3 regions of the Streptomyces sp. GbtcB6 genome follow, and region 1 is predicted to be linked to each of the others. Evidence: riboswitches for the same ligand, from Rfam matches in the RefSeq annotation. Region 1 holds a riboswitch; each other region holds the start of a gene.
The links. Region 1 has a riboswitch for thiamine pyrophosphate ahead of thiC (phosphomethylpyrimidine synthase ThiC). Riboswitches for the same ligand answer to the same signal wherever they lie in the genome.

Region 1 (6,523 bases):
CTCGTCCTGGTCCCGTGAGAGGCACTACCGTCCCCCTATGAAGGTCCGTCCATAAAGGTCCGTCACAAGGTGCGCGTGGTCCTGCTCGACGGTGACCACCTGGTTCTCCTGCGCCGGGGATGGCCGGGTGGCTCCCCGTACTGGACGACCGTGGGCGGCAGCGTCGAACCCGACGACGCCGGTCTGGACGCGGCACCGCGCCGCGAGGTCATGGAGGAGATCGGCGCCACGATCGGCCCCGCCACCCCCCTCCTGACCGTGACCGAACCGGGCGAGACACTCACCGTCACACAGCACTTCTTCCTCGCCGACCTGCTGGACATGCACCTGGACCGCCGCGACGGCCGCGAAGTGGACGCCCCCGACACCGGCGACTTCGAGCCGGTCCGGATCCCGCTGGATCCCACCGCCGTGGCCGCACTCGACCTGCATCCACCCGAACTCGCCGCGTACGTGCTGGCCCACGTCGAGGCATGGCGAGCCCGATAGCCGGGGCAGTGCGCCGGAGCCCGCTTCCCGAGCCTCCGGCACACTCCCGGGCCCGCCGTCAGTCCGCGATCGGCAGATACACCCGGTTGCCCGCGGCCGCGAACTCCTTCGACTTCTGAGCCATCCCAGCCTCGACCTCGGCCCGACTCCCGCCGTGCTCGCGGCGGATGTCCTGCGAGATTTTCATCGAGCAGAACTTCGGCCCGCACATCGAGCAGAAGTGGGCCGTCTTCGCCGGCTCCGCCGGGAGCGTCTCGTCGTGGAACTCGCGAGCCGTGTCCGGGTCCAGGGCGAGGTTGAACTGGTCCTCCCACCGGAACTCGAAGCGGGCGTCGGACAGCGCGTCGTCCCACTCCTGCGCACCCTGGTGGCCCTTGGCGAGGTCGGCCGCATGGGCGGCGATCTTGTAGGTGATGACGCCGGTCTTGACGTCGTCCCGGTTGGGCAGGCCCAGGTGCTCCTTGGGCGTGACGTAGCAGAGCATCGCCGTGCCCCACCAGGCGATCATCGCGGCACCGATGCCGGAGGTGATGTGGTCGTACGCCGGTGCGACGTCCGTGGTCAGCGGGCCGAGCGTATAGAACGGAGCTTCATCGCAGATCTCCTGCTGAAGGTCGATGTTCTCCTTGATCTTGTGCATCGGGACATGGCCCGGGCCCTCGATCATCGTCTGTACATTGAAACGCTTCGCGATCCGGTTGAGTTCCCCGAGCGTGCGCAGTTCCGCGAACTGGGCCTCGTCGTTGGCGTCCGCGATGGAGCCGGGGCGCAGACCGTCGCCCAGGGAGTACGTGACGTCGTAGGCGGCGAGGATCTCGCAGAGTTCCTCGAAGTTCTCGTACAGGAACGACTCCTTGTGGTGCGCGAGGCACCAGGCCGCCATGATGGAGCCGCCGCGCGAGACGATGCCGGTCTTGCGGTTGGCGGTGAGCGGCACATACGGGAGGCGCACGCCCGCGTGGACGGTCATGTAGTCCACGCCCTGCTCGGCCTGTTCGACGACCGTGTCCTTGTAGATCTCCCAGGTCAGTTCCTCGGCCCTGCCGTCGACCTTCTCCAGGGCCTGGTAGAGCGGCACCGTGCCGATGGGGACGGGGGAGTTGCGCAGCACCCACTCGCGGGTGGTGTGGATGTTGCGGCCGGTGGAGAGGTCCATGACCGTGTCGGCGCCCCAGCGGGTCGCCCAGGTCATCTTCTCGACCTCCTCCTCGATGGAGGAGGTGACCGCGGAGTTGCCGATGTTGGCGTTGACCTTCACCAGGAACCGCTTGCCGATGATCATCGGCTCGATCTCCGGGTGGTTGACGTTGGCGGGCAGTACGGCCCTGCCCGCCGCGATCTCCTCGCGGACCACCTCGGGAGAAACGTTCTCGCGGATGGCCACGTACTCCATCTCCGGGGTGATCTCGCCCCGGCGGGCGTACGCGAGCTGCGTCACCGCCTCGCCGTCCCGGCTGCGGCGCGGCTGGCGCGGGCGGCCCGGGAAGACCGCGTCCAGGTTGCGCAGGCCACCACGCGGCGAGGTGTGCTTGATCCCGTCGTCCTCGGGGCGGACGGGCCGGCCCGCGTACTCGGCGGTGTCGCCTCGGGCGATGATCCAGTTCTCTCGCAGCGGCGGCAGACCCCTGCGGACGTCGGTCTCGACGAGCGGATCGGTGTACGGGCCTGAGGTGTCGTAGAGCGTGACCGACTGCCCGTTGGTGAGATGCACCTGACGGACCGGCACCCGCAGATCGGGGCGGGAACCCTCGACATACCCCTTGTGCCAGCCGATGGACTTCCCGACCTCCGGGGACGTTTCACCCGCAATGGGCTGTTCGTCCTGGCTGAAGGCAGGCGTGCGTGCGTCCTTGTTGGTCATGAGACCTACTCCCTACGCCGGCATTACCCGGTAACAGGTTCGGCGGTCGACGCAGCGGCTTCCGTCGGGCGGCGTTTCATGTGAAACATCACTCGTTCCACGTGAAACATCGCGAATACGGAGGTCAGCGCCCTCTCAGCCCGGTGCTCCGAGCTCCCGCGTGTGCAAAGGTGCCTCCACGCTAGCGTCAATTCGGGCGCGGTGAACAGAGGGCCCCTACCGTTCTTGCGATGATCGGGCGGTGACCTCGACACAGCAGCACCCCTACCCGCCCCCCGACCCGCGGCGCGGCAACGGCGCCTCGCAGGGTGGCGGACCCGGCCACGGGGGCCATGGTGCCGGTGACGGACACATCCACGGTCAGGGCGAGTACTACGACCAGGGGCACGCCCTCAGCCACGCCTACCCTCACGACAACGGCCAAGCCCACGACAACGGCCAAGCCCAGGGCCACGGCCACGGCCACGGAGAGGCCCATGGCCATTCGCCCGGTCCGAGCACCGGCCAGAGCGGCTCCGGGCCCGGCGGCGGTCACGGCCATTCGCACGGACACAGCCACAGCCATGGCCCCGCCGCGCCCGTCTCCAAGCATCTGCGCAAGGTCATCGCGGCGATCCTGATCCCCTTCACCGCCGCGGTCGTGGTCGGCCTGGTGGTGCTCTGGCCCGGCGGTGCCCCGCCGCACGAGCGCACCGGCGTCGGCTTCGACCGCCAGACGCAGGCGGCGACGGTCACCAAGGTCGTCTCGGTCAGCTGCAAGTCGGTCAACGCCTCCGGAGGCGGCTCGACCGGCGACACCTCCACCGCCGACGGCACTTCCTCGAAGGAGGAGGAGGGCGGCACCTGCAAGAAGGCCACAGTCCGGGTCGACGCCGGCAAGGACAAGGGCCGTACCTTCACCGAGATCGTGCAGCCCGACCAGCCGCGGCAGTTGCACGAGGGCGAGAAGGTCGTGGCCGCGTACGAGCCCTCCGCACCCAAGGACCTGCAGTACTCGGTCACCGACGTGAACCGGAAGTTCCCGATGGCGCTGCTGGCCGGGATCTTCGCGCTCGCCGTCGTGGTGGTGGGCCGGCTGCGCGGCGTGATGGCGCTGGTCGCGCTGGCCGTCAGCTTCCTGGTGCTGACCATGTTCATCCTGCCGGGGATCCTGCAGGGCTCGAATCCGCTGCTGATGGCGGTGGTCGGGTCGAGCGCCATCATGCTGATCGCCCTGTACATCTGCCACGGGCTGTCGGCCCGGACCTCGGTGGCTGTGCTCGGCACGCTGGTCTCGCTCTGCCTGATCGGCCTGCTCGGCTCGGAGTTCATCGACTGGGCCGCGCTCACCGGCAACACCGACGACAACACCGGCCTGATCCACGGCCTGTATCCGTCGATCGACATGAGCGGTCTGCTGCTGGCCGGTGTCATCATCGGCTCGCTCGGTGTCCTGGACGACGTGACGGTGACCCAGACCTCGGCCGTCTGGGAACTGCACGAGGCCAACCCGACGATGGGCTGGCGCGGGCTGTACCGGGCGGGCATCCGCATCGGCCGAGACCACATCGCGTCCGTCGTCAACACCCTCGTGCTGGCTTATGCGGGCGCCGCGCTGCCGCTGCTGCTGCTCTTCTCGATCGCGCAGAGCAGTGTGGCCACGGTCGCCAACAGCGAGCTGGTCGCCGAGGAGATCGTGCGTACCCTGGTCGGCTCGATCGGCCTGGTCGCCTCCGTGCCGGTCACCACACTGCTCGCGGCCCTGGTGGTGTCGGCCGACCGGCCGGGCACGGAGACAGCCGTGTCAGTGGAGGCCGCGCCGGCCGCGGCCCGCGGCGGACATGGACGGCGCCGAAAGCGGTGAGGCGCGGTGGACGGCCCGGGAGGAGGCCGTCCACGAAGTGAGGCATGGACGACGGTCCGCATGAGAAGAAGCGTTCCGGCAGGGGCCCGGCGCCGAACGCGCTGAAGCGTTCCTGCGCGTCCTCACGCGGCTCGGCGGAGCGGCGTGCGCCCCGTGCCGCAACGCTTCAGCCTGCGCTCTGTTCCTCGGCCAGGATGCGGTCCAGGGCCTCGTCGAGGTGGGCGTCGAAGTCGGCGAGCGAGCCCTCCTGGCCGAGCGGCACCAGCTTGTCCGTACGGTCGAGGAAAGCCACCAACGGGGGTGCGGAGGACCGGAACACCGCTTGGTCGCCGCCGACCTGAAGCCGGATCAGCACCTCGCCCAGCACCTCGGAATCGGCGGGCGCGATGTGCACATCACCCTCGCCGCACGGCCGCCCCACCCCGTCGATCAGCAGCTCCCGGCCGAAGGCCCAGGTCACCGGCGCGTCTCCGGGCAGGTGGAAGGTGAGCCGTACGGCATAGGGATCACAGGTCTCGTAGCGCAACTCCACGGGGATGCGGAAGGAGAGCTCCTCCGAGACGAGAAAGCTCATCATGACTTCTGCTTGTACGGACTCGCGCATTGCCTACCCCGTCATATGACACCGACTGGCCGGGTTCTATCCCTTTGATGGTGGTCAAATCTTGCTGAACGTACACGAGAGATCACAAGGAGTGAGTTTTCAGATACTGATAGCGATCGCCAGGGACCCCAGATGGCGACCCACTTCGGCCTGCAGCTGGTGCACGGCTGGCAGCAGCCGGTCGGCCTGGTGGAGGGGGAGGGAGACGGCGATCGTGGCGGCCGTGGTGCCGACGGTGAGAGGAATCGCCGCGCACACCGTCCCCAGTGCGTACTCCTGGCGCTCCACCACCGGTTCCATCCGCCGCGTCCGTTCCAGCCGTCGCAGCAGTGCCTGGTCGTCACGGACCGTGTACGGGGTGAGGGGGCGCACGGGATAGCGGCCCAGATGGTCGCGGCGGACGTCCTCGTCCAGCTGGGAGAGGAGGCACTGGCCGATGGCGTGCGCGTGTCCGGTCTCGCGGAACCCGGCCCACTCCTCGACCGCCGGGGTACCCGGGGAGTCGGAGACGCACATGACCTCGATCTCGCCGTCCCGGTACATGGCGTAGTACACCGGGACACCGATCGAATCGCGCCAGTGGGCGAGGGTGTCGACGACCGCGCTGCGACGTTTCTGCTGCGCCCCGCTGCTGCTCAGCCGCTCCGCCGCCTCACCGAGGAAGAACAGCCCCTTGTCGCGGCGCAGATAGCCCTCGTGGACCAGGGTGCGCAGCAGGTGGTAGGCGGTGGGCAGCGCGAGGCCGGTCTCGCGGGCCAGTTGTTTGGCGGGTGCGCCGTGTGTGTGTCCGGCGACGCACTCCAGCAGGCGCATCGCGCGCTGTACGGAGCCGATGAGCGTGGCCGAGTGCGGCTGTGCGGGGTCGACCGGGGCGGCCGGCCGCTGCACGGGGGGTGTGCTGGAACGTCGTTGGGCGGGGGGTGCTGGATGTTCCGTGGGTGCGGGGGCGGCGTCAAGCGTGGCCAAGGGTCACTCCCGGAGCGCGAGGGGGTCAGCGACTCTAACCGTCCGCCACCGCTCCCGGTCCGCCTGTGCGGGAAACTTCCCTCCCCCGAGGGAACCGGTGATTCCTGTTACCGGCCACCGATTCCCACGGTCCTCACCAGTCGCTCTTCGATGAGGAGTTCGACATGAACTTCCGCACGATGTAGATCAGTCCGCCGACCAGCGCCACGAAGATCAGCAGCTTGAAGAGCAGGAAGACCACCCAGCTGATCACGGCCGTGATCAGGCCGCCGAACACCACCAGCGCGATGACCGGCACCGCGATCCACTTCACCCACCACGGCAGACCCGTGAAGATCTCTCGCATTGCCCTGTCCTCCGCCTTCTCGTGCGCTCCGGCACGTACGGTCTCGTGCGTCCCGCACGATGCGATGTCCTGCACTCGATGCTAGAGCCGCGAGGGGGCCGTTCGGAGAGCTCCGATCCCTTGTCCTCCCCTGACCCTTCCCCTAGGGAACCCCGAGAGCCGAGGTCAGGCCTCGGGGGGAGAGAAGACGACCAGAACCCTCAGATCCTCACTGATGTGATGGAACTTGTGGGCCACCCCGGCCGGAACGTACACCACGCTGCCGCGCGCCACCTGCGTGGTCTCCATGCCGACGGTGATCGCGGCGCGGCCGCTGACGACGAAGTAGACCTCGTCCTGGTTGTGCGGCTGCTGCGGGTCGTGCGAGCCCGCGTCGAGGGCGTAGAGACCGACCGACATGTTCCGCTCCCGCAG
Region 2 (6,523 bases), on a different contig from region 1:
ACGGCAGGCCATGGCGCCACGCCGCGGTAGCGGCAAGTCGATACAGCATGGACCGCCTGGACTCGCTGCTGCCGACGGCTCCGGTGGTGTGGTTGCTGATGGTGTTGTTCGTCGGGAGTGGCTGAGCTACAGAGACGTCGGCAGTGGCTGACGTACAGCTGTCGTAGGGGAGCCCCCGTCCTTCGCAGGGCGGGGGCTCGGCGGCATGTCGGCCCCGGATGACGCAGCAGAAATCGCATGGTCATGCCGGCCAGAGGCACACTCCCTGTGAGGACGCTGTGTCATCCGACGTGCAGGGAGTGTGCCCATGCCCCTCGACCCGGCCCCGGCCTCCACCCCGTCCCCGACCTCGCCTCCGCCGCCGGTGCGGTTCTGGCCCGTCGACGATCTGTCCGCGCTCGACCCGGACCCGTTCCTGGACGAGCTGCTGCGCGACGAGCCGGTCACCCGGATCAGACTCGCGCACGGCGAGGGGGACGCCTGGCTGGTCACCCGGTACGAGGACGTCCGCTTCGTCACCTCCGACCCGCGTTTCTCCCGGGAGGCGGTCGTCGGCCGCGACATCACGAGCATGCGCCCGGCGCCGGTGGCCTCCCAGACGGCGGGCCTCCAGTACATCGATCCGCCCCGGCACAACCGGCTGCGCCGGGTCGTCGCCCGGGCCTTCACCGGGCGGGCCATGCAGCGGCTGCGGCCGATGGCGGAGCGCCGGGCCGGCGAACTCCTCGACACGATGGAGGCCGCGGGCCCGCCGGCCGACCTCATGGAGTATCTGCACGGCCCCTTCCCGATCGCCGTGATCCGTGACTTCCTCGGCGTCGACGAGAAGGACTGGCACCGCTGGGCGGCCACCGGCGAGGCGCTGCTCTCCGCGGGCCCCGACGCCCAGGAGCGCGCCCGGGAGGCCGCCCGGGCCACCCGGGCCCGGATCGCCGAGCTGCTGCAGAGCCGCCGGGAGGAGCCCCGCGAGGATCTCGCCGGAGTGCTGGCCCAGGCCACCGCGGACGGCGAGATCACCGGCGACGAGGCGATCTCCCTGGCCACCGCCATCCAGGTCAGCGGAGGTCACGCGGTCCGCAACAACAGCGGCTCGATGATGTACGCGCTGCTCACCCACCCCAAGCACCTGGACCGGCTGCGCCGCGAGCCGGAGCTGCTGCCCAAGGCGGTGGACGAGCTGTTCCGCTACGTCCCGCACCGCAACGGCGTCGGCATCCCGCGCGTCGCCGTCGAGGACGTCGAGGTCGGCGGCCGGCTGATCCGGGCCGGCGAGGTCGTCTACAACGCCTACGTCGCCGCCAACCGCGACCCCGCCGTCTTCGACGACCCCGACGACCTGGACTTCGACCGCACCAACGGCCCCCACCTGGCCTTCGGCCACGGACCCCACCACTGCATGGCCGCGATCATGGCCCGCATGGAGGCCGAGACCATGATCGGCTCGGTACTCTCCCGCTTCCCCGGCATCCGCCTGGCCGTACCCCCCGAGGAGGTCGAGTTCCAGCGCCAGGGCCTGATCCGCGGACCGCGTACGCTGCCCGTGACCTGGTGACCGCAGAGGGCCGAGGCGGACCGAGGAGAGACCCCACCATGCTGACGACCACATACGTTCCCGGCGCCCCGAACTGGCTCGACGTGGGGACCCCGGACACCGGCGCGGGCGCCGCCTTCTACTCCGCCGTCTTCGGCTGGGAGCACCGGTCGGCCGGACCGGAGGCGGGCGGCTACGGCTTCTTCCAGCAGGACGGCAGGACGGTCGCCGGGATCGGCCCGCTCACCGAGGAGGGCGCGGCCTCGTCCTGGAGGGTGTACTTCCACACCCCGGACGCCGACGCCACCGCCAAGGCCGTGGAACAGGCGGGCGGCAGCGTCCGGATCGCTCCGGCGGACGTCTTCGCCTTCGGGCGGGCGGCCGCCTTCATCGACCCCACCGGCGCGGACTTCGCGGTCTGGCAACCGGGCGAGACCCAGGGCCTGGACCTGGTCGCGGTCCCGGGCAGCCTGTCCAGGACGGAGCTGTACACCACCGACGCGACCGCGGCGAAGGCGTTCTACGAGTCGGTCTTCTCCTGGCAGACGCGGGACGTGCCGATGGGCCCGGAACTGACCTACACGATCCTCACCCCGGCCGGCGCCGGCCCGGCGGCGGCCCACGGCGGGCTGATGCAACTGCCCCAGGCCAACCTCGACGCCGGATCCACCCCGGAATGGCACCCGTACTTCGAGGTGAGCGACTGCGACGCCACGTTCGCCAGGGCCACCGAGGCCGGAGCCACCGTCCTCATCCCGGTCGCCGAGGCACCGGGCATCGGCCGCTTCGCCATGTTCCTCGACCCCTTCGGCGCCCCCTTCGCCATCATCACCACCGCCGTGCGCTGAGCCCCCGGTCCCCCGCCGAAACCCAGGGGCGCGGGCCACCGCAGTCGATCTGCGACACTGGTTGAGTTATGCCTAAGCCCGGAGAACTCACTTTCGTCGCGCCGCGCGGAGCCAAGAAGCCGCCGCGGCATCTCGCTGATCTCTCGCCCGCCGAGCGCAAGGACGCGGTGGCCGAGGTCGGGGAGAAGCCGTTTCGTGCCAAGCAGCTCTCGCAGCACTACTTCGCGCGGTACGCGCACGACCCCGAGCAGTGGACGGACATCCCGGCCGGCTCGCGGGACAAGCTGCGGGAGGCGTTGTTCCCCGAGCTGATGACCGTCGTACGGCATCTGTCGACCGACGAGGGGACGACCCGCAAGACGCTGTGGAAGCTGTTCGACGGGACACTCGTCGAGTCGGTGCTGATGCGCTACCCGGACCGGGTGACCATGTGCATCAGCTCACAGGCGGGCTGCGGGATGAACTGCCCGTTCTGTGCGACCGGGCAGGCGGGGCTTGACCGGAATCTGTCCACCGCCGAGATCGTGCACCAGATCGTCGACGGGATGCGGGCGCTGCGGGACGGCGAGGTGCCCGGCGGGCCCGCGCGGCTGTCCAACATCGTCTTCATGGGGATGGGGGAGCCGCTCGCCAACTACAAGCGGGTGGTCGGAGCCATCCGGGCGCTGACCGACCCCGCCCCGGACGGGCTCGGGCTCTCGCAGCGCGGGATCACCGTCTCGACCGTCGGGCTGGTCCCGGCCATCCACCGGTTCGCCGACGAGGGCTTCAAGTGCCGGCTGGCGATCTCGCTGCACGCCCCCGACGACGAACTGCGCGACACCCTCGTCCCGGTCAACACCCGGTGGAAGGTGCGCGAGGTCCTCGACGCCGGGTTCGAGTACGTCGAGAAGAGCGGGCGGCGGCTGTCGATCGAGTACGCGCTCATCCGCGACATCAACGACCAGGCGTGGCGAGGGGACCGGCTGGGCCGGCTGCTGCGGGGCAAGCCCGTGCACGTCAACCTCATCCCGCTGAACCCGACGCCGGGTTCGAAGTGGACCGCGTCACGGCCGGAGGACGAGAAGGCGTTCGTCGAGGCGATCGAGGCGCATGGTGTGCCCGTCACCGTCCGGGACACCCGGGGGCAGGAGATCGACGGGGCCTGTGGTCAGCTCGCGGCCACCGAGAGGTAACCGCCGTAGGCACCGAGCGGTAGGATCTGGCCACCACATCTTCATATTCCGACAGGGGAGCGCCACAGCGCTGAGAGTGCGGCAACCGGGCCGCAGACCCTCTGAACCTCGCCCAGGTCATTCTGGGTAGGAAGTTCGGTCATCACTCAAGCTGTTGCGCCCTGCCCGCACATCGCGGGCAGGGCCGCGTCTCTTCCTGGTCAACTCCAGGAGGAAAAACACCAGTGCACACCAGGCACACCAGAATCTTCGCGGCCGCGGCGGTCGGGCTCGGGCTCGTGACGCTGTCCGCGTGCTCGTCGTCGGACAGCGGGGCCGACCCCAAGACCGTCACCCTCGTCAGCCACGACTCGTGGGCCGTCTCCAAGAGCGTGCTCCAGGACTTCGAGAAGCAGTCCGGCTACAAGGTCAAGGTCCTCAAGGACGGCGACGCCGGGCAGGCCGTCAACAAGGCGATCCTGACCAAGGACAACCCGCAGGGCGACGTCTTCTTCGGCGTCGACAACACCCTGCTGTCCAGGGCCCTCGACAACGGTCTCTTCCAGTCGTACGACGCCAAGGGGCTCGACCAGGTCGGCACGGAGTACCAACTCGACGCCGGCAAGAAGCGGGTCACGCCCATCGACTACGGCGACATCTGCGTCAACTACGACAAGGCGTACTTCAGCAAGCACAAGCTGACCCCGCCGGCGTCGTACGCCGATCTCGTCAAGCCCCAGTACAAGAACCTCCTCGTCACCGAGAACGCCTCCACGTCCTCGCCGGGGCTCGGCTTCCTGCTCGGTTCGGCCGCGCAGTACGGGGACAGCGGCTGGCAGGACTACTGGAAGCAGCTCAAGGCCAACGGCGTCAAGGTCGTCGACGGCTGGGAGCAGGCCTACAACGAGGAGTTCTCCGGCTCGGCCGGCGGCAAGAAGGCCGGCGGCGACCGGCCGCTCGTCGTGTCCTACGCCTCCTCCCCGCCCGCCGAGGTCATCTACGCCGACCCGAAGCCCAGCACCGCGCCCACCGGTGTCGCGACCGGCACCTGCTTCCGGCAGATCGAGTTCGCCGGGCTGCTGAGCAACGCCGGGAACACCAAGGGGGGCAAGGCGCTCATCGACTTCCTGGTCTCCAAGGAGTTCCAGGAGGACATGCCGCTGAACATGTTCGTGTACCCGGTGGTGAAGGGGGCGAGCGTGCCTGCCGAGTTCACGAAGTACGGGCCCGCCGCCCAGGATCCCGAGACCATGGCGCCCGACAAGATCGCCGCCAACCGTGACCAGTGGGTCAAGACGTGGACGTCACTCGTACTGAAGTAGCCCCGCACAAGGGCCGTTCGGGGAGCGTGGCGCGGCTCGGTCTGATGGCCCTGCCCGTCGCGTTCTTCGGTGTGTTCTTCGCATGGCCGGTCGCGGCGATCGTCGCGCGCGGCCTGAAGGTCGACGGGGTCTGGCGGTTCGGGCGGATCGCCGACGTCCTCGGCCAGTCCGACATCCGGCACGTGCTCTGGTTCACCACCTGGCAGGCGCTCGCCTCCACCGCGCTCACCCTGCTGGCCGCGCTGCCCGCCGCCTATGTCTTCGCCCGCCTCGACTTCCCGGGCAAGCAGGTGCTGCGGGCCGTGGTGACGGTTCCCTTCGTCCTGCCGACGGTCGTGGTCGGTACGGCCTTCCTGGCGCTGGTCGGCCGGGGCGGGCTGCTGGACGAGCTGTGGGGCGTACGGCTGGACACCACCGTCTGGGCCATCCTGCTGGCGCACGTCTTCTTCAACTACGCGGTCGTCGTACGGACCGTGGGCGGGCTGTGGGCCCAGCTGGACCCCCGGCAGGAGGAGGCCGCCCGGATGCTCGGTGCCTCCCCACCGGCCGCCTGGCGGAAGGTCACCCTGCCCGCGCTCGCGCCCGCCGTGGCCGCCGCCGCGCTGATGGTGTTCCTGTTCACCTTCACCTCCTTCGGTGTGGTGCAGATCCTCGGCGGGCCGACGTTCTCCACCCTCGAAGTGGAGATCTACCGGCAGACCTCCGAGATCTTCGACCTCTCCACGGCCGCCGTCCTGACGATCGTGCAGTTCGCCGCGGTCGGCGCGATCCTCGCCGTGCACGCGTGGACGGTACGGCGGCGGGAGAGCGCGCTGCGGCTGGTGGACCCGTCGGTGACGGCACGCCGGCCGCGCGGGGCCGGACAGTGGGCGCTGCTCGGCGGGGTCCTCGCCACCGTCGCCGTGCTCCTGGTCCTGCCGCTGGCCGTGCTGGTACGGCGGTCGCTGGACGGGGGGTTCGGGTACTACCGGGCGCTGGGCGACGCCGACGGCGGGACCTTCCTGGTCGCGCCGATCGAGTCGGTGGTCAATTCCCTGGAGTACGCGGTCGCGGCCACCGCCATCGCGGTGGTGATCGGCGGACTCGCCGCCGCCGCACTGGCCCGGCGGGACGCGGGGCGGCTGGTGCGGGGCTTCGACGCGCTGCTGATGCTGCCGCTCGGGGTGTCCGCGGTGACCGTCGGCTTCGGGTTCCTGATCGCGCTCGACAAGCCGCCGCTGGATCTCCGTCAGTCCTGGATCCTCGTCCCGCTCGCCCAGGCGCTGGTCGGTGTCCCGTTCGTCGTACGGACCATGCTGCCCGTGCTGAGGGCCGTGGACGAGCGGCTGCGGGAGGCGGCGGCCGTGCTCGGGGCCGCGCCGTGGCGGGTGTGGCGGGAGGTCGATCTGCCGATGGTGCGGCGGGCGCTGCTGATCGCGGCGGGGTTCGCGTTCGCGGTGTCGCTGGGGGAGTTCGGGGCGACGGTGTTCATCGCGCGGCCGGACAACCCCACGCTGCCGGTCGCCGTGGCCCGGCTGCTTTCCCGCCCCGGTGATCTCAACTACGGCCAGGCGATGGCCCTTTCCACGATTCTGATGGTGGTGTGCGCGGTGGCGCTGCTGGTCCTCGAGCGGCTGCGGACCGACCGGACGGGGGAGTTCTGATGCTGCTGACGCTCGACGCGGCCAC
Region 3 (6,523 bases), on a different contig from region 1:
AGTCGCTGGAGCGCGGGTGCATCTCCGGGAAGGCGGCGACGCCCACGCAGAAGTCGCCCGACTCCTTGATGAGCCGCACGAGTTCGGCCGCGTAGGTCAGACCCTGCGGGTGCGCCACCCACTCCCCCATCGGGTCGCCGGGCGGGTCGCCGCGCACCGCGAGCATGTTGCGGATCCCGGCGTCCGCGTACTGGCCGATGATGTTGCGCAGCTCGGCCAGCGAGTGGTCGACCGCGGTGAGGTGGGCGACCGGGGTGAGCGTGGTGTCGGCGACGATCTGCTGGGTCTCCTTGACCGTGCCCGCGCGGGTGGAGCCGCCGGCGCCGTAGGTGACGGAGACGAAGTCGGGGGCGACCGCCTCGACCCGCCGGAGCGCGCTCCACAGGTTCCGCTCGCCCTTGGGGGTCTTCGGCGCCGAGAACTCGAACGAGTACGTGGTCTTGCCGTTGGCGAGCATGTCGCGCACGGTGCGTGCGCGGTCAGTCCTGGTCGATGCGGTTCCTAGGGCCATACCCGCAGGTTAGCCAGGGGCGGACGGCCACCCAACCGAACTCGGGATATTTGCCCGAATTGTCGAGCTCGCGTCCGGATACTGGACAAGTTTCCGGACAGCCGGACAGCCGTACCCCGCGCTGCACGGCCGTACCCCGCGCTACTGCGACCGCAGCCGCTTGGCGAACTCGGCCGCCGCCGCGCCCGGGTCGTCGGCCGCGGTGAGCCCGCGGACCACGACCACCCGGCGGGCGCCCGCGTCCAGCACCTGGTCGAGGTTGCCGAGGTCGATGCCGCCGATGGCGAACCAGGGACGGTCGGTGCCCAGCGCGGCGGTGTACCGCACCAGGCCGAGGCCGGGGGCGGGGCGGCCGGGCTTGGTGGGGGTGGGCCAGCAGGGGCCGGTGCAGAAGTAGTCCACGCCGTCCTGCACGGCGGCCGCGGCGGCCTCGGACTCGGCGTGCGTGGAGCGGCCGATCAGGACGTCCGGGCCGAGGATCGCGCGGGCGGCCGGGACCGGCAGGTCGCCCTGGCCGAGGTGGAGCACGTCGGCGCCGGCCGCGTGGGCCACGTCCGCGCGGTCGTTGACCGCGAGCAGCTTGCCGTGCCGGGCGCAGGCGTCGGCGAACACCGCGAGGTGCTCCAGCTCCTCGGCGGCCTCCATACCCTTGTCGCGCAGCTGCACGATGTCGACACCGCCCGCCAGGACCACGTCCAGGAACTCGGCGAGGTCGCCCTGCTCCTTACGGGCGTCCGTGCACAGGTAGAGCCGGGCGTCGGCCAGCTGGGCGCGGGCGGTGTCGGTCATCGGTGTCCCCCGTCGGTTCGGTACTGGTTGCCTCAGACGGCGAGCGCCTGGGCGCGGCGCTTCACCTCCGTGCCGCGATTCTCGCTGAGCGCCTGCGCGGGGGTGCCGGGCAGGGTCTCGTCGGGAGTGAAGAGCCACTCCAGCATCTCTTCGTCCGTGAAGCCGTCGTCCCGAAGGAGCGTCAGGGTGCCGGTCAGGCCCTTGACGACCTTGTCCCCGTCGATGAAGGCGGCGGGGACGTGCAGTGCCTTGTTCTCACCACGGCGGACGGCGATGAGCTGGCCCTCCTTGACCAGCTGCCGCACGCGCGTCACCTCGACGTCCATCATCTCTGCGATGTCGGGGAGGGTGAGCCAGGCGGGGACGAGAGCGTCGATGTTTGTGTCAATCTCGGTCACGGGACAAGGGTAGGCGTTCCGCCGGGTGGGCCGCGATGGGTGGTGCCGGGTACGTGTCGGTGGTCGGGTGCGGCGCCGTGGGGGCTGGTCGCGCAGTTCCCCGCGCCCCTTCAGGGGGTTGCAGTCGCGTTTTTCAAGGGGCGGGCGGGGTCGGACAGAGCCTCCGGGTCCATCTGACGGCCCGCCTCGATCAGGCGGCGGCCCTGGGCCAGGTCTCGTGGGCGGCCTACCGCCAACAGGGCGACCAGGCGGGTCTCGCGGAGCCAGCAGACGCTCCAGGACGGGCCCGTCGGGTCGCCGCGCCAGACCATGCGGTCGGCGGCGGCGTGGTGGCCGGCGTACTGGACGAAGCGGCCGAACTGTTCCGACCAGAAGTACGGCACCGGGTCGTAGACCGCGTCGGACTCGCCGAGGATGTTGGCGGCGACCGTGCGCGGGCCCTGGAGGGCGTTGTCCCAGTGGTGGACCAGCAGGCGCTCGCCGTAGCGGCCGGACGGGAAGGAGGCGCAGTCGCCGACCGCGTAGACGTCCGGGACGCTGGTGCGCAGACGGTCGTCGGCCAGCACGTCGCCGTGGGTGCCCAGCTCGATGCCGGAGCCGGTCAGCCAGGCGGTGGCGGGGCGGGCTCCGATGCCGACCACGACGGCGCCCGCGGGCAGCCGCGAGCCGTCGTCGAGCACCACCGCGCCGGGCTCGACGCCGGCCACGCGCGCGTGGGTGCGCAGTTCGGTGCCGCTGTCCGCGTACCAGGCGGTCATCGGCGCGGCGACCTCGGCCGGGAGCGCTCCCGCGAGCGGCCGGTCGGCGGCCTCCACGACCGTCACCGCGCAGCCGGCCTCACGGGCCGCGGTGGCGAACTCGGCGCCGATCCAGCCCGCGCCGACGACCACGATGTCGTGCTGCCGGGCGAGCACGGGCCGCAGCCGCTCGGCGTCGTCCAGGGTGCGCAGCAGATGGACGCCGGGCACGCCCTCGGTGCCGGGCAGCGTGATCGGCTCGGCGCCGGTGGCGAGGACCAGGACGTCGTACGCCACCGGTCCGGTCTCGGTGTCCAGCTCGTGGTCGGCGGTGCGTACGCCCAGCGCGTCGCGGCCGAGTGCCAGCTCGATGCCGAGCGCCTCGAAGTCGACCTCGAAGGCGGAGCCCTCGGCCTTGCCGAGCAGCACGGCCTTGGAGAGCGGCGGCCGGTCGTACGGCTGGTGCGGCTCGGCGCCGATCAGCGTGACGGTGCCGGTGAACCCGCGCTCGCGCAGGGCGACGGCGGTCTGCACCCCGGCCATGCCCGCGCCCACGACGACCACGCGCCGCATCTGTGACGTGCTCCGTCGCTGCGTCTGCTCGCTCACCTGATCACCATAGACAAGAACGATAGACAACTGACAAAGAGTCAGTCAGGGGGCGTGGCGAGTGACCTGTTCCACAGCGCCGTCCGAGGCCGTCTTACAAGGGCGGAGCTCCGCGGGCTAGGGTGGCGGGGAAGCACACGCGGGAGCCCGGACGCACCGGGCTGAGAGGGAGGCTGGCGGCCTCCGACCGTACGAACCTGATCCGGGTCATGCCGGCGAAGGGAGGGGCTGGACGCCCATGTCCTCACGTACGTCCGACGTCCTCGTCATCGGGGGCGGAATCATCGGCCTGGTCACGGCCTGGCGCGCCGCGCAGCGCGGGCTCGCCACCGCCGTGGTGGACCCCGCGCCCGGCGGCGGGGCCGCGCAGGTCGCGGCCGGGATGCTGGCCGCGGTCACCGAACTGCACTACGGCGAGCAGACCCTGCTGGGGCTCAACCTGGCCTCCGCGCGCCGCTATCCCGGCTTCGTCACCGAGCTGACCGAGCTCACCGGCCACGACCTCGGCTACCGGCGCTGCGGCACGCTCGCGGTCGCGCTGGACGCCGACGACCGCGCCCATCTGCGCGAGCTGCACACGCTCCAGCAGCAGTCGGGCCTGGAGTCCGAGTGGCTGTCCGGGCGGGAGTGCCGGCGCCTGGAGCCGATGCTCGCGCCGGGTGTGCGCGGCGGGCTGCGGGTCGACGGCGACCACCAGATCGACCCACGCCGGCTGGCGGCCGCGCTGGTGGCCGCGTGCGAGCGAGCCGGGGTGGTCTTCCACCGCGACTGGGCCGAGCGCCTGGAGGTGGTGCGGGGGCGGGCCGCCGGTGTCGTCACCCGCGCGGGTGACACGTTGGGCGCCGGGCAGGTGGTGCTCGCCGGCGGGAGCCTGAGCGGGCGGCTGGCGGGCGTTCCTGACGACGTGCTGCCGCCGGTACGGCCGGTGAAGGGGCAGGTGCTGCGGCTGGCCGTGCCCGCGCGGTACGCGCCGTTCCTCAGCCGGACCGTACGGGCCGTGGTGCGTGGCGGGAACGTCTACCTGGTGCCCCGGGAGAACGGCGAACTGGTCGTCGGAGCGACCAGCGAGGAGCTCGGCTGGGACACGACGGTCACGGCGGGCGGCGTGTACGAGCTGCTGCGCGACGCGCACGAACTGGTGCCCGGGATCACCGAACTGCCCCTGACCGAGACCCGGGCCGGACTGCGCCCCGGCTCCCCCGACAACGCGCCGCTGCTCGGGCCGACCCGCCTCGACGGGCTGCTGCTGGCCACCGGGCACTACCGCAACGGGGTGCTGCTCACGCCGGTCACGGGGGACGTGATGGCGGAGCTGCTGGCCGGCGGCGAGCTGCCGGCGGAGGCCCGTCCGTTCACGCCGAGGCGATTCGGCGACGTACTCGTGGAGCAGACCGCATGAACACCCCCGTCACGAACATCCCCGTCACCATCTCCGTCAACGGGGAGCGCCGGGAGATCGCCCCGGGCACCGCTCTCGACACGCTCGTGCGGTCTCTCACCGCCGCACCCGCCGGGGTGGCCGCGGCCGTCAACGAGACCGTCGTACCGCGCGGGCAGTGGGCGTCGACCGGGCTCGCCGAAGGCGACCGCGTGGAAGTCCTCACCGCCGTACAGGGAGGCTGAGCCATGGCCGACGACCCGTTCGTCCTCGGGGGTACCACCTTCTCCTCCCGGCTGATCATGGGGACCGGGGGTGCGCCCAGCCTGGAGGTGCTGGAGCGGGCGCTCGTCGCGTCCGGGACCGAGCTGACGACGGTCGCGATGCGGCGGGTGGACCCGGGGGTACGGGGATCCGTGCTGTCGGTCCTCGACCGGCTGGGGATCCGGGTGCTGCCGAACACGGCGGGGTGCTACACCGCCGGGGAGGCCGTGCTGACGGCCCGGCTGGCGCGGGAGGCGCTGGGGACCTCGCTGGTCAAGCTGGAGGTCATCGCCGACGAGCGGACCTTGCTCCCCGACCCGGTCGAGCTCCTTGACGCGGCGGAGACGCTGGTGGACGACGGGTTCACGGTGCTGCCGTACACGAACGACGATCCGGTGCTGGCCCGGAAGCTGGAGGACGTGGGGTGCGCCGCGGTGATGCCGCTCGGGTCGCCGATCGGGTCCGGGCTCGGGATCCGCAACCCGCACAACTTCCAGCTGATCGTCGAGCACGCGCGCGTGCCGGTGATCCTGGACGCGGGAGCCGGTACGGCGTCGGACGTGGCGCTGGCGATGGAGCTGGGGTGTGCGGGGGTGATGCTGGCGTCGGCGGTGACGCGGGCGCGGGATCCCGAGCGGATGGCGTCCGCCATGCGGGCCGGGGTGGAGGCGGGGCGGCTGGCCCGGCTGGCGGGGCGGATTCCCCGTCGGTACCTCGCGGAGGCGTCGTCTCCTGCGGAGGGCCGGGCCGTGCTGGACCCCGAGCGCCCTGCGTTCTGAGCGCCGGCCCGCTCCCGCCTCGTCTCCCACCCGCGCACCACCCGAAACTGTCTGCTGAGAAGCGGGACTCTCCCGTGGGGGCCGATCACCGTCGGCGGCTGCGGCATATTCCAGCCAGGTGCGAAGCGTCACAGGTGCGCTGCAGTCCCCCGGGGAAAGCGGTCTCACCTGTGGGGCTGTCAGTCGGTGCTCGTACACTCGCTGGGTGGATACGACCCTTCAGGACCCCCTCGTCGGGCAGGTGCTAGACGGCCGTTATCGCGTCGACGCGCGGATCGCCGTCGGCGGGATGGCCACGGTGTACCGGGCCCTGGACATCCGGCTGGACCGCGTGCTCGCGCTGAAGGTGATGCACCCGGCGCTCGCCGCCGACGGGTCCTTCGTGGAGAGGTTCATCCGGGAGGCCAAGTCGGTCGCCCGGCTGGCCCACCCGAACGTCGTCCAGGTCTACGACCAGGGGGCCGACCGGTCGTACGTGTATCTGGCCATGGAGTACATCGCCGGCTGCACCCTGCGTGACGTGCTGCGCGAGCGCGGCGCGCTGCAGCCGCGGGCCGCGCTGGACATCCTGGAGCCGGTGCTGGCCGCGCTGGGCGCCGCGCACCGCGCCGGGTTCGTGCACCGGGACATGAAGCCCGAGAACGTGTTGATAGGGGACGACGGGCGGGTCAAGGTCGCGGACTTCGGGCTGGTGCGGTCCGTGGACACCGTCACCAGTACGACGGGGGCCGTGCTCGGGACCGTGGCCTATCTCGCGCCCGAGCAGGTCGAGAGCGGTGCCGCCGATCCACGCGTCGACGTGTACGCATGCGGTGTCGTGCTGTACGAGATGCTCACCGGGGAGAAGCCGCACGACGGGGACTCGCCCGCGGTCATCCTGTACAAGCATCTGCACGAGAACGTGCCGGCACCCTCCGCCGTCGTGCCGGGGCTCGCCTACGAGCTGGACGAGCTGGTCGCCCTCGGCACCGCCCGCAATCCCGAGGTCCGGCCGTACGACGCCGTCGCGCTGCTCGCCCTGCTGCGGCAGACGCGGAGCGTGCTCGGCGCCGAGCAGC

Region 2: another riboswitch for thiamine pyrophosphate. It lies ahead of KVT45_RS14005 (thiamine ABC transporter substrate binding subunit); the one in region 1 lies ahead of thiC (phosphomethylpyrimidine synthase ThiC).
Region 3: another riboswitch for thiamine pyrophosphate. It lies ahead of thiO (glycine oxidase ThiO); the one in region 1 lies ahead of thiC (phosphomethylpyrimidine synthase ThiC).

Annotation. Positions count from the first base shown of each region.
Region 1 covers NZ_JAGXJL010000004.1:252,090-258,612, reverse strand. Annotated here, with positions in the region: gene KVT45_RS09075 (NADP-dependent oxidoreductase) at 1-18, shown strand, start outside; gene KVT45_RS09070 (NUDIX domain-containing protein) at 70-489, shown strand; gene thiC (phosphomethylpyrimidine synthase ThiC) at 548-2,350, opposite strand; TPP riboswitch at 2,343-2,520, opposite strand; gene KVT45_RS09060 (YibE/F family protein) at 2,592-4,193, shown strand; gene KVT45_RS09055 (SsgA family sporulation/cell division regulator) at 4,360-4,797, opposite strand; gene KVT45_RS09050 (helix-turn-helix domain-containing protein) at 4,897-5,685, opposite strand; gene KVT45_RS09045 (DUF5326 family protein) at 5,897-6,109, opposite strand; gene KVT45_RS09040 (cupin domain-containing protein) at 6,275-6,523, opposite strand, start outside.
Region 2 covers NZ_JAGXJL010000007.1:35,935-42,457, reverse strand. Annotated here, with positions in the region: gene KVT45_RS14025 (phosphatidate cytidylyltransferase) at 1-1, shown strand, start outside; gene KVT45_RS14020 (cytochrome P450) at 308-1,552, shown strand; gene KVT45_RS14015 (VOC family protein) at 1,591-2,379, shown strand; gene rlmN (23S rRNA (adenine(2503)-C(2))-methyltransferase RlmN) at 2,448-3,554, shown strand; TPP riboswitch at 3,598-3,705, shown strand; gene KVT45_RS14005 (thiamine ABC transporter substrate binding subunit) at 3,779-4,855, shown strand; gene KVT45_RS14000 (iron ABC transporter permease) at 4,900-6,498, shown strand; gene KVT45_RS13995 (ABC transporter ATP-binding protein) at 6,498-6,523, shown strand, end outside.
Region 3 covers NZ_JAGXJL010000001.1:405,950-412,472, forward strand. Annotated here, with positions in the region: gene metF (methylenetetrahydrofolate reductase [NAD(P)H]) at 1-511, opposite strand, end outside; gene thiE (thiamine phosphate synthase) at 653-1,300, opposite strand; gene KVT45_RS01855 (Rv2175c family DNA-binding protein) at 1,333-1,698, opposite strand; gene KVT45_RS01860 (NAD(P)/FAD-dependent oxidoreductase) at 1,809-3,044, opposite strand; TPP riboswitch at 3,174-3,285, shown strand; gene thiO (glycine oxidase ThiO) at 3,283-4,443, shown strand; gene thiS (sulfur carrier protein ThiS) at 4,440-4,667, shown strand; gene KVT45_RS01875 (thiazole synthase) at 4,671-5,465, shown strand; gene pknB (Stk1 family PASTA domain-containing Ser/Thr kinase) at 5,671-6,523, shown strand, end outside.